DNA from 4 places in the Shewanella sp. DW31 genome. Region 1 is predicted to be linked to each of the others. Evidence: predicted binding sites of a transcription regulator. Region 1 holds the regulator's gene; each other region holds the start of a gene.

Region 1 (4,218 bases):
CCCTCCAGCTTTATCGCTTCTTGCAAAGAGACTCGGCTCTTCGACAAAGGATGCAAACGGCGGGTTTCGCTGTAACGCTTGAGCAGAATTTTATCGCTGGAGTTAAGGAAGAAGCTCGTTAACTCAGTATCTGGAGGTAGGCTAGCGAGTTGTTTTACTAAGACCTTATCCTGCTCAGGCATGTTACGCACGTCGACACTGATGGCGACGAGATCGTTACTGCCCTTGAGTTGCTCAAGCAAACTGCCAATCAATGGCAAGGGAAGGTTATCGACACAATAATAGCCGAGATCTTCGAGTACCCTAAGGGCGACAGATTTGCCTGAGCCTGAGCGGCCCGACACTATGACCAGTTTCATCCAGTGATTACCTGATAGAGTTCCGTTTCATCATGCGTCTTGCGTAATTGCTTTAATATTTGCTTGTCGCTCAGCTTTTCGGCCATGCAAGACAAGGTACTTAAGTGCTGCTGACATTGGTCTGCAGGCACCAGTAGTGCAAATAAAATATCAACAGGTTGCTTATCGATAGCATCAAATGCTATCGGCTCTTCACACTTAATTAGTATGGCAATGGGCTGATCTATATCGGCTAGTCGACCATGTGGAATGGCGATGCCGTTACCTATACCTGTGCTCCCCATCTTTTCGCGCGCCACTAGGCTTTCGAATATCTCTTGAGATGAGAGGGTCGGGTACTGGGCAGCGACTAAGTCGCTGATGAGTTCCAGTACCTTTTTCTTGCTGCCCGGAGTGGCGCAGGTAGTGCACTCCGGCCGCAGTATGGTACAAAGTTCCATTATTAGTGTTTTGTTAACTTCTCTTTGTGTTTAATAACCTGACGGTCAAGCTTGTCAATCAGGGCGTCTATAGCGGCATACATGTCAGCATGCTCTGAAGTAGCAAAAACTTCACCACCTATGAGGTTTATTCTCGCTTCGGCAATCTGTTGCATTTTCTCAACATTGAGCACAACGTGCACATTATTGATCTGTTCGAAATGGCGTTCAAGTTTTGAAAACTTTTCTTCTACATATGCACGTAACGATTCGGTAATTTCGACATGGTGTCCACTTAGGTTTATTTGCATAGAAACGTCCTCCGATATCCACTGTAGGTTATAAACTTTTACGCTGATTAGAAGGTGGAATAAGCATAGCCTCTCGGTACTTCGCAATGGTTCTGCGGGCTACGTTGATCCCTTGTTCTGCCAGAAGTTGTGCCATCTTACTATCGCTTAATGGTTTTTTCTGGTTTTCCGCTGCCACCAGTTTCTTTATAAAGGCTCTGATTGCTGTGGATGAGCACTCACCACCATCGTCAGTACCGACGTGGCTAGAGAAGAAGTATTTTAGTTCAAAAAGTCCCTTAGGGGTATGCATGTATTTTTGAGTTGTGACCCGTGAGATGGTGGACTCATGCATTTCTACCGCTTCGGCAATATCGTTAAGCACCATAGGTTTCATGGCTTCTTCACCGTACTCAAAGAAACCTTGCTGATATTGCACTATGCAATTAGCAACTTTAAGCAAAGTATCGTTACGGCTTTCTAAGCTCTTAATAAACCATTTAGCCTCTTGCAGATGGCCGCGAATAAATTGGCTATCGGCTTGGTTTTTGGTACTGCGTGCCATAGAAGCATAATGTTGATTTACATTGATTTTTGGCATGCAGTCAGGATTAAGCTCAACGACCCAGCGGCCATTTTTCTTCGACACAGACACATCTGGGATAACGTATTCGTCATTATTGGGCGTGATCAACAAACCTGGGCGAGGATTGAGGGTTTGGATAAGTGCTATACCATCCCTTAATTCATCTTCTTTTAATTTAGTCTTACGCATCAATAACCTAAAATCACGGGCGGCGATCAGATCTAAATGATCTTTGATCAGCATACGGGCGTTTTCTAGGTTGGGAGTATCAGCGGCGAAATGCGACAGTTGGATCAGCAGGCATTCACTTAAATCGCGGGCGGCAACGCCTATGGGATCAAAATGCTGAATACGCTTGAGTACGGCTTCGACTTCGTCAAGCTCAACTTCAGGATTGCCCATGGCTTCGAGAATTTCTTCAGTGCTTTGGGTGAGATAGCCCTGATCGTCGATGGCATCAATAATGGCGGTGGCAATGGCTAAATCGGTTTCAGAAAACGGCGTGAGGTTTTTTTGCCATTCTAAGTGTTCGTACAAACCTTCACTGGTCTCGCCTTGGAAGGGCATATCGTCTTCACGACTGCCGCCGGGGCCTGAGTTTGGGGAGGCGGTAAACACTTCATCCCATGTGGTGTCCATGGGGAGCTCATCGGGCATGGATTCTTTGGTTAGCGACTCTGCCGTATCTATGGTGGAGCTGTCTTTTTCTGGTGGCAGAGTGCTAGATTCACTGAAATCCGTATCGGATAGCGTTTGGTTTACAGGGGTTTTAGTGGCGTCGAATTGATCCTCTTCCAGCTCGAGAAGGGGATTAGAATCTAATGCTTGCTGGATCTCTTGCTGCAGTTCTAATGACGACAGTTGCAACAGACGTATAGCCTGTTGTAGTTGTGGCGTCATGGTTAACTGTTGACCCAGTTTGAGCTGGAGTGACGCTTTCATGTTACCGCTGATCCCTACGTTATTATTGTTGGATGAGGTCGCTTATTATTATCTTGAGTGAAGCCCAATGGCGGTATAAATTGCCTCCATTGGCTTCGCTCGATTAACTATAGCCTGAATTGTTCACCTAAGTACACAGCCCTAACTTGCTGATTGTCTAAGATCTCTGCTGGAGTTCCTTCGGCAATCAGGTTTCCGTGACTCACAATATAAGCATGTTCACATACATCTAATGTCTCGCGGACATTATGGTCTGTGATCAGTACGCCAAGGCCGCGACTTTTGAGTTGTTCGATAATCTTCTTGATGTCGATAACCGAAATAGGATCGACGCCGGCAAACGGTTCATCGAGCAAAATGAACTTAGGATTAGCGGCTAAAGCCCGCGCAATTTCGACGCGACGACGTTCGCCACCCGACAATGACATGCCTTGGCTGTCACGGATGTGGGTGATATGAAACTCTTCGAGCAGATGTTCTAGTTCTTCTTCTCGTTCTTCGTTTTTAAGTTCTTTACGAGTTTGCAGTACGGCCATGATGTTGTCATGAACAGTTAGCTTACGAAAGATACTGGCTTCTTGCGGTAAGTAACCTATGCCTTTGCGGGCACGCAGATGCATAGGATCTGCGGTTAAATCATCATCGTCGATAAAGATATGTCCCTTATCGCTCTTCACTAGCCCGACAACCATGTAAAAGGTCGTGGTTTTACCTGCACCGTTTGGACCGAGTAGGCCAACGACTTGACCGGTTTTTACCGTCAGACTGACGTCTTTAACCACTTGGCGACTCTTGTAACTTTTCGCCAGATTTTGTGCTCTTAAGGTGATTTGGGTCATTTAGAGTCCTGCTTTTTTACAGGTTTATCCGCCGGAGCGTCTGATTTAGCATCATCTTGATAGTTTTCAGGCTGAATAATAGTGATTACGCGATCGTCACCACTGCCAGTACTCTCGGCCATCAATTTCTGTTGAATCATGTTATAGCGGATTAAATTGCCTGTAACTTGGCTACCCGCTTGATCTAATGACGCCATACCTTTCAGTGTTAAGGTGCGGCTTGCCATATCGTAACGAATTTCTTTCGCGCTGGCAGATGCAGGGCGGCCATCGTCTAATATTTGGCTATATGTAGCAGGGTTGCCTGTGGCGACCAAAGTTTTGCTATTTTCACCTTCAGCGGAAAATGCACGCAGTTCATTTGCTTGGATTTTTATTGAGCCTTGGGTCACTTCAACCGGACCAAAGAAAATGATCTGGTTGTTTTTGATATCCGCAGTTTGGCTCACAGCTTTGATTGTGACTTCTTGCTTTAAGTCGCCGACTTTCGCGAAAGCACTCATGCTCATAATTAGCATTAGGCTGGCAAGTAATACGTTATTTTGCTTCATATGTTCCTACTACCTGACTGGTCAATTGCACTTCTTGCGCGTTGAGGTCGGCATAAAGGCCTTGGCCTTGAATATTAAAATCTTTCCCTGTGACGTAAATGGTACGGTCAGAGGTCATTATCATAGTGTTGAGATCGAGTTCCAGATAACTGGTGGACAAGGTCTGAATCGGTTCTTCTGGGCTAATGGCATCGATAATAACATTATTTTCTAATACAACCTTGCCAGTTTC
Region 2 (4,218 bases), on a different contig from region 1:
CGGTATTGTTCGCACTCTTAGGCGTAGCAACACTGTTCTTCTAAGAATCGAGGCTGTGGTTTTGCTGCAGAATAAAATTTCTTCACGCAATATTTTATTCTTTTAAACCTAACCGTTTTGCAAGTCGGTGCAAATTACCTGTATCGATTTGCAATATTCTTGCACACGCAGCCCAATTTTGTTGATTCGCGGCTAAAACTTGACGAATAAGTTGACGCTGATATCTCTCAGTCGCCGCCTTAAGCCCCAGTATAACACTGGAATTATCTTGCGATTGTCGCTCACGACAGGCCGACTCAGACCTAAATGCTAATTCACTGGCTGGCGTTGCGGCATCTGATGGCCTATCTTCGTCGACTGTTCTGTGTGCTTGATTCATCAAAGAATCGAGCTGAAAATGTTTATCACTTAAGCTGATGTAAGCCGTTTTTAGCTCGGCTTTCGCCAACACCGCAGCCCTGTGTATCGCATGCTCTAGCTCACGCACATTACCCGGCCATGTGTATTGCTCTAATAACTGCTGCGCTGCGGGTGTGATATTGATATGGGTGAGTCCTAACTTCGCTTTACAACGTTCAAGAAAAAAACCTGTCAGCATAACAATATCTTGCCCACGCTCTCTTAATGGTGCTACGTGGATAGGAAATACGCTCAACCTATGGTAAAGATCGAAACGAAAGCGCCCTTCCGTTGCCTCTTGGTGCAGAATTCGATTAGTGGCAGCAATAATCCGAGTATTAACTTTTAGGCTCTTATCACTGCCCACTCGCTGTAATTCACCGTATTGTAAAACCCTCAATAACTTAGCTTGCAGCCCCAAGGGAAGCTCCCCGATTTCATCTAAAAACAAGGTCCCCTTGTCAGCGAGTTCAAACTTGCCTTGCCTATGACTGATTGCCCCCGTAAATGCCCCTTTTACATGCCCAAATAACTCGCTTTCGGCGACGGACTCAGGCAATGCAGCGCAGTTTAAATAGATAAGTGATTTATCGGCTCTGGTCGATTGATTATGTATCGCCGCGGCCACTAACTCCTTACCCACGCCAGTTTCGCCAGTAATTAATACCGATAAATCAGTGCCTGCCACGGCACTTATCTGCTGCTTTAGCGATTGGATCTGTGTGGATTGCCCTATGATCTCCTGCTGACTAGCAGGACGATTGAGCACCTCAGTTCCATTGGAAACTTCAACAACTTGGGATTCTAGCTGTTGCATCAATAACGCAGTATTAAGACTGGCTGCGGCCAGTGCGCTGATCACACGCAACTCGCTATCACTAAAACCATCAAACTGATGAGGGTTGAAACCATCAATGGTGAGCGCCCCAATTAAGCGATCGTTCGCGATTAGTGGTAAACCAATGCAAGCATGTACATGTAAGTTCGCACTATGATGTGGAATTAAACCATCATACGGATCGGGAAGTTCACTGTCGGCTGGGAAACGAACAACATCGCCAGCACGGGCGATAGCCTCTAATCTCGGATGTTCACTAATTTGAAAACGCCGCCCTAACACTTCGGCAAAGAGCCCATCTATCGCCAAGGGGACAAATTGCTGCTCCCGAAATGCCAATAATGCCGCAGCATCACAATTGACACGCCGCCTGACCACTGCCAACAAACGCTCAAATCTGTCTTGCGTCGACACGCCGACAGTTAAATCTAAGGCTAACTGAGTTAAATCAGCATGGGCACTCATAGCACATCCACAGTCAAATAAAGTCATATTGACAACAGTGTAATGTCAATTTGACCAATATCAAATTGTCATTATGACACCAATAAGTGATTCCAAATGTTGAAATACGTTAATGCCAATAAAAATCAACACGTTAGAATGTTGGCATAGTGAGTGCAATAAGATATTTAACTAAATAAGCAAGATTTACGTAGCGCATTCATTATTAATTATCACAGGTGTATTTATGACTATTCATGTAAAAAACAATATCCACTGGGTGGGTCAACGCGATTGGGAAGTGCAAGATTTTCATGGTACTGAGTACAAGATAACTAAAGGCACAAGCTACAATAGCTACCTTATCCGTGAAGAAAAAACCGTGTTAATTGATACAGTTGATCATCGTTTTAGCCAGCAATTCTTACAAAATCTTGAAGCTGAAATTAATTTAACCGACATAGACTATATTGTGATGAACCATGCAGAGGAAGACCACTCAGGCGCCCTGACTGCATTAATGGCCAAAATTCCTAACACTCCAATTTACTGCAGTGAAAATGCGGTCGACTCCATTGTAGGACATCACCACCACCCAGAATGGAATTTCATTACCGTAAAGACAGGGGATAGTTTAGCGATAGGCAATGGTAAGCAACTGATATTTATCGAAGCACCTATGTTACATTGGCCAGATAGCATGATGACATACCTCACCGAAGATGCGGTTTTATTCAGTAACGATGCCTTTGGCCAACACTATTGCGACGAACATTTATTCAATGATGAGGTTGATCAAAATGAATTAATGGAGCAATGCCTACGGTACTACTCAAACATTTTAACGCCCTTTAGCAGCCTAGTGACGGCTAAAATTCACGAAGTATTAAGCTTTAATTTACCTGTAGATATGATCGCAACTTCACACGGCATTGTGTGGCGTGATAATCCTGCCCAAATTATTCACCAATATTTAGCTTGGGCCGACGCTTATCAAGAAGACCGCATCACGATTTTCTACGACTCTATGTCCAATAATACTCGAATGATGGCCGACGGTATTGCTCAAGGTATTCATGATGTTGACCCCAATGTAGCAGTAAAAGTGTATAACGTCGCACGTCATGATAAAAACGAAATCCTTGCACAGGCATTTAGGTCAAAAGGTATTTTAGTCGGCTCATCCACAATGAATAATGTGATGATGCCTAAAATTGCCGCCATGCTTGAAGAAATTACGGGCCTGCGTTTTCGCAATAAAAAGGCGGCAGCTTTTGGTAGTTATGGCTGGAATGGCGGCGCAGTCGATAGAATTCACACTCGTTTGATGGATGCTGGTTTTGAAACCTCGGTGGGATTAAAAGTCAAATGGCGTCCCGATCGAGATGCGATGCAAGAATGCCGTCAGCACGGCCAGCGAATCGCGCGAGAATGGGCATTGCGTCCCCTCGATAGCGCGAATAGTCGCTCTATCATTAATCAAGTCATGTCAAAGCCTAGCCAAGCCACCACAGCCAGTCAAATAGCTGAAAATACTGCTACTAATAACGTCCCTATGACTGCACCTATTGCAACAAAAGCGTGCGAATTAAATGATACACAATCAATGATTTGCACCGTTTGCCAATGGGTTTACGACCCTGAAAAAGGAGAACCTAATCAAGATGTCATTGCTGGCACACCTTGGACTCAAGTGGCCGAAGACTTCCTCTGTCCCGAATGTGGCCTAGGTAAAAGCGTTTTCGCTGTCATAAAAAATGAGGTGACTAATGTCTAAACCTATCGTCATTATCGGCAGTGGATTCGCGGCATATCAGCTAGTCAAAACACTGCGACGTTTAAACCGCGAACAACCGATTACAGTTATCACAGCCGACTCTGGTGACGAATACCATAAACCAGATTTAAGCCATGTGTTTAGCCTTAAAAAAATGGCGTCAGACCTCATAAAATTGACCGCGACTGAATTTGCACATGAGCAACAAATTGATGTAATAAATCACTGTGAAGTCATAAAAATAGATAAAGTTCGTCAGGTAGTCTGTTGCCATCAAGGACGCGAAATTGCGTACAAAAAATTAGTGCTTGCCACGGGTGCACGGCCCTTTATTCCACCTATAGAGGGCGATGGCGTCGATATCATCCACACAGTTAACAGCTTAATGGAATATCAGGCCTGCGAAGCAGACATCCATGGCGCGAGGAGAGTACTGGTTATCGGTGCTGGTTTGGTCGGAGTTGAACTGGCAATGGACTTAGCAACTGCAGGTAAGCAAGTGTTTTTGGTCGATCCACAAGCGAGCTTAATGCCGAATATGCTACCCGAAATGTTAAACCACAAACTGACCGCTGTACTAAAGCAGCATAACGTCACAGTGCAATTGCAAACCCGAGTCAGCCAACTGCAACACCAAGATGGCAGTATCTCTGTGTGCCTAGATAATGACCAGCGGTTTATTTGTGATGCGGTTATCTGTGCAGCGGGACTTCTCCCTAACAGTCAACTTGCCCAGCATGCAGGGCTAGAGGTCAATAAA
Region 3 (4,218 bases), on a different contig from region 1:
TTTGCCAAGGGTAAGCTAAGTCTTGCGTATCACAGCTGACTTTTAAGGTGTTATTACGGCTAATTTCCCTATCGCTAGCCAGTTCAACTTTCATTGGAGACGAACATTGTGACGGCAGCATTCTTGCGTCAACCATCTGTGGCGAAATATTTACTTTGGCATTTTCTGGAACGGATATTTTTTCTGAAATAAGCGCTTTAGCTAATTCTGAGATTGCCGATACGGTGGGGACAATAGGCTCTGCACTCGCAAAAGCGGGCATGAAGAGGGTGAAAAGACTAAAAAAACAGACTAAATTTACTTTCATAATGAAGAGACTAGCTTGTAACGCCAGAATGCACCTATACTTTTATTAAGTTCGAAGCTGACCACTGTAATAATAATTTGCATCACTGTCAGAAGATTGACTCAGTTTCGACTATGTTTATCGATAGATAAGACGTAAGCAATTAATATGCCTATACTCAACTGAGTTATAGGGCCGAACATAAACAGAACAACAAGGCAGAGTTATGTCGAGTATTCTTGATTCAGTCAACAAACGAACCCAGCTCGTTGGACAAAACCGTTTAGAATTGCTGCTTTTTAAATTAAACGGTCGTCAACGGTTTGGGATTAACGTGTTTAAAGTGAAAGAAGTACTGCAGTGTCCACCACTGACCACTTTGCCTAAACTTAATCCTTATGTGAAGGGTGTTGCTCATATTCGTGGAACAACCATTTCAGTGATTGATTTGAGTGCGGCAACAGGGGGAAAACCTTTAGCGAGCACTGAAAACTGTTTCATCATTATTTCTGAATATAACCGTAGTGTTCAAGGCTTCTTGGTCAGTTCTGTTGAGCGGATCATCAACATGAATTGGGAAGCGATTATGCCTCCGCCGCAAGGTGCTGGCCGTTATTCCTATCTGACAGCGGTGACTGAAATTGAAGGTGAATTAGTTGAAATTCTCGATGTGGAAAAAATCTTAGATGAGATTTCACCGGTTAAAACGGCTATCAGTGAAGAAGCCAATGAAAAACTGACCCTCGACAGAACTCAGCATTACCATATTATGGTTATTGATGATTCTGCCGTGGCGCGTAAACAAATTATTCGTTCACTCGAGTCATTGAATTTACAAATTGATACCGCAAAAGATGGTCGCGAAGCATTAGACAAGCTTAAAGAGATCGCCAAAGAGATGGATAATGTGGCCGATGAGATACCCCTCATCATCTCTGATATTGAGATGCCTGAAATGGATGGCTACACCCTGACAGCTGAAATCCGAGATGATCCTAAGCTTAAGCATATTAAAGTGGTACTGCATACTTCGTTAAGTGGTGTATTCAATCAGGCAATGGTTCAAAAAGTGGGGGCCAATGACTTTATCGCTAAGTTTAATCCTGACGAACTGGCCGCTGCTGTGAATAAGCATTTAAGTTTGTAATTGCTGTAGGTTAGTACCTAGATACGCTTTACGCTATAATCTCGACTTTATAACATGATGGTTTCGCACTGATTTTGGTGCTTGCTATAGGATTTAGGATGTGAATGTGCCAAATAAATCACTCGCTGAGGCTGAATATAATCAATTTAGGTTGTTCTTAGAGCAACACAGCGGCATCGTACTGGGTGAAAATAAGCAATATCTTGTGCGCAGTCGTCTTGCTCCTTTGATGGGCAAATATAACCTGCCATCCTTATCTGATGTGGTTAAGCATTCGATGAAGCCTACTGAGCGTGCGCTCAGAGCTGAAGTGATCGATGCTATGACGACCAATGAAACCCTTTGGTTCCGTGATCGTTATCCATTTGAGTTGTTGAATAATGTCCTACTACCTGAATACAGTCGTCTGGGGCGTCCGCTCAAAATTTGGTCTGCGGCTTGCTCGTCAGGCCAAGAGCCATACTCATTGGCTATGACTATTCTTGAGTATCAACAGAAGAAGCCTGGTGCCTTGGCTGGTAGTGCTTCGATTCAAGCAACGGATCTATCTCCTTCCATGTTAGAACGCTGCAAAAATGCCGAGTACGATAGTTTGGCATTAGCTCGTGGTTTATCTGAAGAACGTAAGCGTCAGTTTTTTGATGCATTACCTTCAGGCAATATGAAGTTAAAGGATAATGTGAAGCGGTTGGTGAACTTTAGAGCGCATAATTTGCTTGAGAGTTATAGTCTGCTTGGCAAGTTCGACATTATCTTTTGCCGCAATGTGCTTATTTATTTTGCACCAGAGGCAAAGGCAAAAATTTTGCGGCAATTCGCTGCCGCTCTCAATCCCAAAGGGATTTTATTTCTCGGTGCATCAGAATCTATCGCTGGTTTAACGGACGAGTTTGATATGGTTCGTTGTAACCCTGGCATTTATTACCAGAAAAAGACTTAACTCAGCCGCTCTAAAGAAAATTACCGACAATTGTCGGTAATTTTTTACCCATCACTTGCTCATCCTTGTTGTTATTCTCAAAATTTTCCTGATGTTGGCACATGAATTGCTTTATTTTCGTGAGAACACGAGGAGGCAATTTTATGGCGATCAATTTTGATAATGCACTGGGTGTGCATCAATACACTCTCGGTATTAGAGCGCAGCGGGCTGAAGTCATTTCAAGCAATATCGCTAACGCAGATACGCCACATTACAAAGCCCGCGATGTTGATTTTTCTGCGGCAATGCAGGCCGCTCGAGGCCAACAGCAGCAGCGAAATAGTCTTGAAATGCAAGAGCCAGATAAGCATTTTGGGCTTGCGGAGTTGACTGGGCAATTTGTTAAGTTCCGTGTGCCAAATCAACCCGATACCGGTGATGGTAATACTGTTGATATCCAACAGGAACAATCGGCATTCATGCAAAATGCACTTGAATATCAAATGTCGCTAGGTTTTTTAGACAGTAAGTTTAGTGGCATGAAGAAAGCGTTGAGAGGGGATTAATCATGAGTTTATTTAGCATATTTGATGTTGCTGGCTCGGGAATGTCTGCTCAATCGGTCAGGCTAAACACCACCGCGAGCAACATAGCCAACGCGGATTCCGTCTCGAGTAGTGTAGATAAGACCTATCGTTCCCGTCATCCCATTTTTGAAGCCGAAATGGCTAAAGCCCAAAGTCAGCAACAAGCTTCTCAAGGCGTTGCGGTAAAAGGCATTGTAGAAAGTGATAAACCACTACTGAAAGAATATTCGCCCGATCATCCAATGGCGGATGCGGACGGCTTTATTTATAAACCGAATGTTAATGTCATGGAAGAAATGGCAGATATGATTTCTGCTTCGCGCTCATATCAAATGAATGTTCAAGTCGCTGAAGCAGCTAAGTCTATGCTGCAACAAACACTTGGGATGGGTAAATAACATGTGTTACTTAGGAGGTAAGCTGTGAGCCTCATTAATCAAATTAACCAAGCGTCGGCGCAGACGGCTCAAAATAAGAGTCAGCCAAATGCCGTTACGACGAATTCATCAACCAGCTCAACGGGTAATCCGTTTCTTGATGGCATACGTTTGCCAAAAGATTCAATAGTACCGGAAGCAAAAAGCCAGCAGTTAACTCAAGATGACTTTTTCTCGTTATTAAGCCAACAGTTATCGATGCAAGATCCCTTTAAGCCCGTCGACAACGACCAAATGATTGCACAGATGGCATCATTCTCGACGGTTGATGGTATTACTAAGTTGAATAAGGAAATCGTTAATTTAAACGGTGTTATGACATCAAGCCAAGCATTACAGGCATCAGGACTTGTTGGTCGCAAGGTATTGATCCCAACTGATACAGGTAACATTTCAGCTGAAAGCCCAACAATAAAAGGTGTGATTAGCACGCCAGCTAAAATTCCTGAAGTTACTGTACGTGTTGAGGATGAGAAAGGCCAAGTTGTGACCACCTTTAAAGTTGATGGCAGTAAGGGGGGCAATGTCGATGTTAACTGGGATGGCCTCGATAAAGATGGAAACCCTGTAACCGCAGGTAACTATACGATCAAGGCGAGTGGTTTAGTGGATGGGAAATCCCAAGAATTGCCAGTCTCGACCTATGCTCATGTGACCAGCGTTTCTCTCGGTACGGCCAGTACTGGCGCGATTCTTAACTTGAGAGGCGGTATGGGTATCAAGTTAACCGATGTGTTAGCTGTGTCTGAAACCTAAGTTTGCCTAAAAGAATTTTTGCAGTATCCGAATTGGGCGTAAGTCGCTCATAAATGAATTGAGTCAAGTGTAGAGGTGAATTA
Region 4 (4,218 bases), on a different contig from region 1:
AGACGTTTGAATACGTTGAGACGCTTGAATACGTTGAGACATAGTAACCTCCTGTCTGTGGCAAGATTGCCGAAATTGACGGCGCCCTTGTTGTCTACATGAACAATAGTGTCTTAAAGACATTATTGTGTAAAGTTGATTTTTAGACTATTTCAGACGGAGCAACCTGAAATGTTATGCTTAAATGCCATATAGTGTCCTTTAGACACTATTGATAGGTGCGACAACTAAGAAGCCACAATATGGGTATCGAGTAATACAAGAATCGGAGACATTAAGGCAAAATCAGTAATTAAACAGCCTTTACTGATTCAAAGTCACCGTTACTCATATTGAGCAAGGCGAATATCTTGCTTAAATCCACATTCACTGTGATCAACATTCTAGATTTCTTAAGAAGCGATACGATGCGGTATTGGGTTTCAAGCGGTATAAATTAGCAGGACGACCACGTTCGGTGCGCTTTAATCCCGTATCGATCAATAAATCGGCCTGTTCAACCCGCCGACGAAAAGATTTACCTTGGATAGGCTTGCCCAGTAAAACCTCATGTACATGCTGCAATTCTGGCAAGGTAAAAGGTTCAGACAGTGCAAATCCTGGCACTAAAGAATATAAGGCTTTCTGTGTTAAGCGTTCCCGCGCTTGCTCAATTAACTGCAAATGATCAAACGCCAAGGGCATCTGCAACACATCCGCTAATGGCCACCACTTAACATCACTCACTGAATCAATCTGAATTTGGCAAGCTTGATAACTCATCAAGGCGGTATAACACACAGTCACAGACCAGCCTCTTACATCGCGACCACGATTACCCACAGTGCATAGCTGCTCAATATAAGGTGGCACTACCGCGGTTTTCTCATGCAGTTTACGTAATACAGTTTGCTCAAGGGATTGGTCGCAATTTTCATCGATAAACCCTCCAGGTAATCCCCATAAACCTAAAAATGGATGATTTGAGCGTTGTACTAGGAGTACTTTAAGTTGCTGATCGTGATAGGTAAACAATACGGCATCCACTGTCAGTAGCTGAGCCTTAAAAACCTTAGGATCGTAATTGGCGAGATATTCCGCTTCAGTCATTGATATTTCCCATCGTTCCAAATCATCAGCTTAACTTAGCATTACATAGCTTCAAACATATTATGTCTTAGCGTCACTAAGTCAATGCTCAGAGGCACAGGATGAGCCACTTTGCCCAAATTTACGCTGATAACGTGGCAACATGGTCTCGTTCCCGAGTAAGCCACCTTGGTGGATATACATCACAGGACGAGAGCCTACGCCTTGTAAATATTCCTCAAGCACAATAAAACCTAAGGGATCGTAGAGTAATTCAAACTGCACGCCTGAGGCGCAGACCCGCTGCCACATGGCATAAAATTCCGGATAAATTTTACCAAAATGATATTTTTTGCCGACATTAACAATCTGTGGATGCTCACTGGTATTGGAATTAAGTAAGGAAAATTGCAAGCGCAAATAATCATCGCCACCGACAACGGCACAAGTCACGACGCGAATATCCGTTTGCAGACGGATAAAATACTGATTTAAAAATAATGCTGTCGTTCCCGTCCCCGAAGGTAAAAACACCGTTAAATCAATCAATCCATTCGCCTTCGCAAACTGTACTATCTCTTGCGCCAATCTATTTACCCCGTATTCAGCGTAAGCACAACGACCCCCCTCAGGGATAAAAAGCGCCGTCGGCTCATTCACGAGTACTTGAGCCTCGATATAATCTTGGCAACTCAGTCGCACATCGCCCACTTGCGCTGTAGGGTCAGGCCTAGCATTAAGATTTGACAAAACGTGAGGTTCAGATTGCGACGGAGTGCACGCCTGCTTTTGTGCTATTAACACACTTAAATCGATAATATTAGCGCCATTCGCTAAAGCGGCAGCGTAATTGCCCGTAGGATGTTTAACCACTTGACTGGCAATATGATCTACATAAAAATCACATTGCCAGCCTTTCATCTTCGCTAATGTTGACAATGAATACAGTGAGTTAGCTAATGGCGAGCCATGACCTATCACCTTGCTGATGCCAGCAAACTCATGATCTAAAAAATAGCCGAATTTGCGTGCTTTATTGCCACTAAACGCCGGATGCAGTAAATCATCACGTTTTAGGAAAATGTCTCTGCCAGCAAAGGCAAAGGGTTCGACAGGGGAATTTGCAAACATCAAGCGACTCAAACAATTAAATTATCTGGTTTTTAAACCAGTTAAGGGAAGGCTAGTGTAACTCCGCCCTTCCTGTTACGCCCTTAAGAAATTATCAATTTGGCGAAAAACTAGTGAAAATGACACATGAATCTCGAATACATATAATTAACCCATTGATTATGAATAATTTAAATAGTTGGCATAGTTATCGCTTAGACATTGACATATATTCAATTTATCGAAGCTAACGATAAAGGCTAACAGGGTAAACATAAGGAGTTTTCAATGGCTGTATTACGCTTAATATTCAACATAGCTTGGTTTGTACTCGGCGGATTTGTAATGGGACTCGCTTGGTGGCTTGCAGGTATCCTGTGTTTTATCAGTATCATTGGTATTCCCTTCGGCCGCGCCTGTTTTGTTATCGGCGAAATGACCTTTTGGCCCTTCGGCCAAGAACAAATGAACCGTCGCCACTTAACTGGACGTGAAGACTTGGGCACAGGTGCATTAGGCATGGTAGGAAATATCATTTGGTTCTTACTGTTTGGGATCTGGTTAGCCATAGGGCATTTGGTCCACGCCTTAGCTTGTTTTGTGACGATTATCGGTATTCCCTTTGGGATACAGCATCTTAAATTGGCTTTACTCAGCCTCACACCGATAGGCCAAACCGTAGTGGCTAAAGCTTAATAAGACAATGTGTTAACTGCGCTATTCACTCTCGATTATTTGGTTTCAAGAGTGGATAGCGCTTTGTCATCCCATACAGCAAATATCGCTTCGTTTAAGGCTATTTCTTCCTCCAATAAATCGTTGCAATCATATTGAGTATTGGCAGGCTCACTATCCACAGAAAACTGCACTTGCAGCTTAGTCGCCCCCACAATGTCCAACAGATAATGCGCCAGTTTTGCGGGTGCATCTATAGCGGCATCGTGACCACAATACGCGAGTACAATCAAATCGGTGTAAAAATGCCGTGCTAACGCCTTACTCGATGCCATACTCACCAGCGCATCACGGTCACCGCAGAGCACAGTTATCGGTACTTCCACTGTCAATGGACATTGGTATTGAAAAGCCGCCCAAAGTTGTCGCCATACATTGCGTCTACTTGGTGTGGTATCGCGGCGAAACTCACTCCACTTGACAATTAAATCTCGGTCTCGCCGATGACGAAAACTGGTTAAACGCACTATAGTCGACTCGATTGGATGTAAAGCGTCACCCCGAGCCCGCATGAAAAAAGCCTTCAATGCATTCAGCGGGTTAAATCTTTGATACCAAGACGATAAATTCGCCGCACTGCTGTTTAATACAAAGACATGCCTTATCTGCCAAGGTCGCTGGCATGCCATTTCCAGCGCCAACATACCGCCCATAGACAAGCCGAGGAGATAAATAGTCTCCCCTTCCTGTGCCTGCTCATCCAATTGCTGCCACACGGCATGGGCATAATCGGCAATCTTAAGCGGACTTAATTCGTGGGATAGCGTCCCATTGCCCGGAAGATCCGGTGTCAGCACTCGCAATCCCTTTTGTCGCAGACGCTGATCGAAACCATTCCAATGGCGCTGATCACGCATTAATCCCCTTAATAACACCCAAGTGGTCATGACTGAGACTCCCGATACCAATAATGCCGTGCGCACTCTGTCAGCTCAGTCAAACGTTCAGGTGTTAACTGCTCTAACGATTGGGCATAGGCCGCTTCCATCATAAATTGCATGAGTACTGTATGCCTGCGTAAAATCCTGTGGTGACGATGTGTTTTTTGTGGATTAAAAAAGCCAGCAAAATTAAATATTTGTCTAGGATTCTTCTTTATCCATGCCCAAGATCCCATCTCTAATGTCAAAGGTAAAAATGGCACCTGAGCAGAAGGATCAGCCACTTGGTGCTGGCGATAGAGATAATCCCAAATATCACCATGAGTGCGATAAAACTGGCTCTGCGGCGCCAACCGATAATGGCCATGATGGGGATAACTCTGTTCAAATAATTGTTTTAGATGAAAAATATAATTGGCATTTT

The links. The regulator sigma-54, encoded in region 1, starts transcription at its own class of promoters, with help from an activator protein. The targets are predictions, from matches to a motif close to GTTGGCACGNNNNTNGNNT.
Region 2: norV (anaerobic nitric oxide reductase flavorubredoxin) is a predicted target of sigma-54. The motif match lies at 1,843-1,861, and genes of this name have one in related genera.
Region 3: flgB (flagellar basal body rod protein FlgB) is a predicted target of sigma-54. The motif match lies at 2,467-2,485, and genes of this name have one in related genera.
Region 4: GWI56_RS17860 (YccF domain-containing protein) is a predicted target of sigma-54. The motif match lies at 2,377-2,395, and genes of this name have one in related genera.

What each region holds. Positions count from the first base shown of each region.
Region 1 covers NZ_JADWMP020000027.1:13,848-18,065, forward strand. Annotated here, with positions in the region: gene rapZ (RNase adapter RapZ) at 1-359, opposite strand, end outside; gene ptsN (PTS IIA-like nitrogen regulatory protein PtsN) at 356-799, opposite strand; gene hpf (ribosome hibernation promoting factor) at 802-1,089, opposite strand; gene GWI56_RS18785 (RNA polymerase factor sigma-54) at 1,118-2,596, opposite strand; gene lptB (LPS export ABC transporter ATP-binding protein) at 2,704-3,435, opposite strand; gene lptA (lipopolysaccharide transport periplasmic protein LptA) at 3,432-3,986, opposite strand; gene lptC (LPS export ABC transporter periplasmic protein LptC) at 3,973-4,218, opposite strand, start outside.
Region 2 covers NZ_JADWMP020000012.1:565-4,782, reverse strand. Annotated here, with positions in the region: gene GWI56_RS11475 (TMEM165/GDT1 family protein) at 1-44, shown strand, start outside; gene norR (nitric oxide reductase transcriptional regulator NorR) at 95-1,702, opposite strand; gene norV (anaerobic nitric oxide reductase flavorubredoxin) at 1,929-3,458, shown strand; gene norW (NADH:flavorubredoxin reductase NorW) at 3,451-4,218, shown strand, end outside.
Region 3 covers NZ_JADWMP020000007.1:92,987-97,204, reverse strand. Annotated here, with positions in the region: gene flgA (flagellar basal body P-ring formation chaperone FlgA) at 1-307, opposite strand, end outside; gene GWI56_RS08120 (chemotaxis protein CheV) at 513-1,433, shown strand; gene GWI56_RS08115 (protein-glutamate O-methyltransferase CheR) at 1,534-2,373, shown strand; gene flgB (flagellar basal body rod protein FlgB) at 2,517-2,921, shown strand; gene flgC (flagellar basal body rod protein FlgC) at 2,924-3,340, shown strand; gene flgD (flagellar hook assembly protein FlgD) at 3,365-4,135, shown strand; gene flgE (flagellar hook protein FlgE) at 4,218-4,218, shown strand, end outside.
Region 4 covers NZ_JADWMP020000024.1:41,159-45,376, reverse strand. Annotated here, with positions in the region: gene prs (ribose-phosphate diphosphokinase) at 1-42, opposite strand, end outside; gene GWI56_RS17870 (NUDIX domain-containing protein) at 376-1,089, opposite strand; gene GWI56_RS17865 (pyridoxal-phosphate dependent enzyme) at 1,171-2,199, opposite strand; gene GWI56_RS17860 (YccF domain-containing protein) at 2,467-2,874, shown strand; gene GWI56_RS17855 (alpha/beta hydrolase) at 2,910-3,800, opposite strand; gene GWI56_RS17850 (M14 family metallopeptidase) at 3,797-4,218, opposite strand, start outside.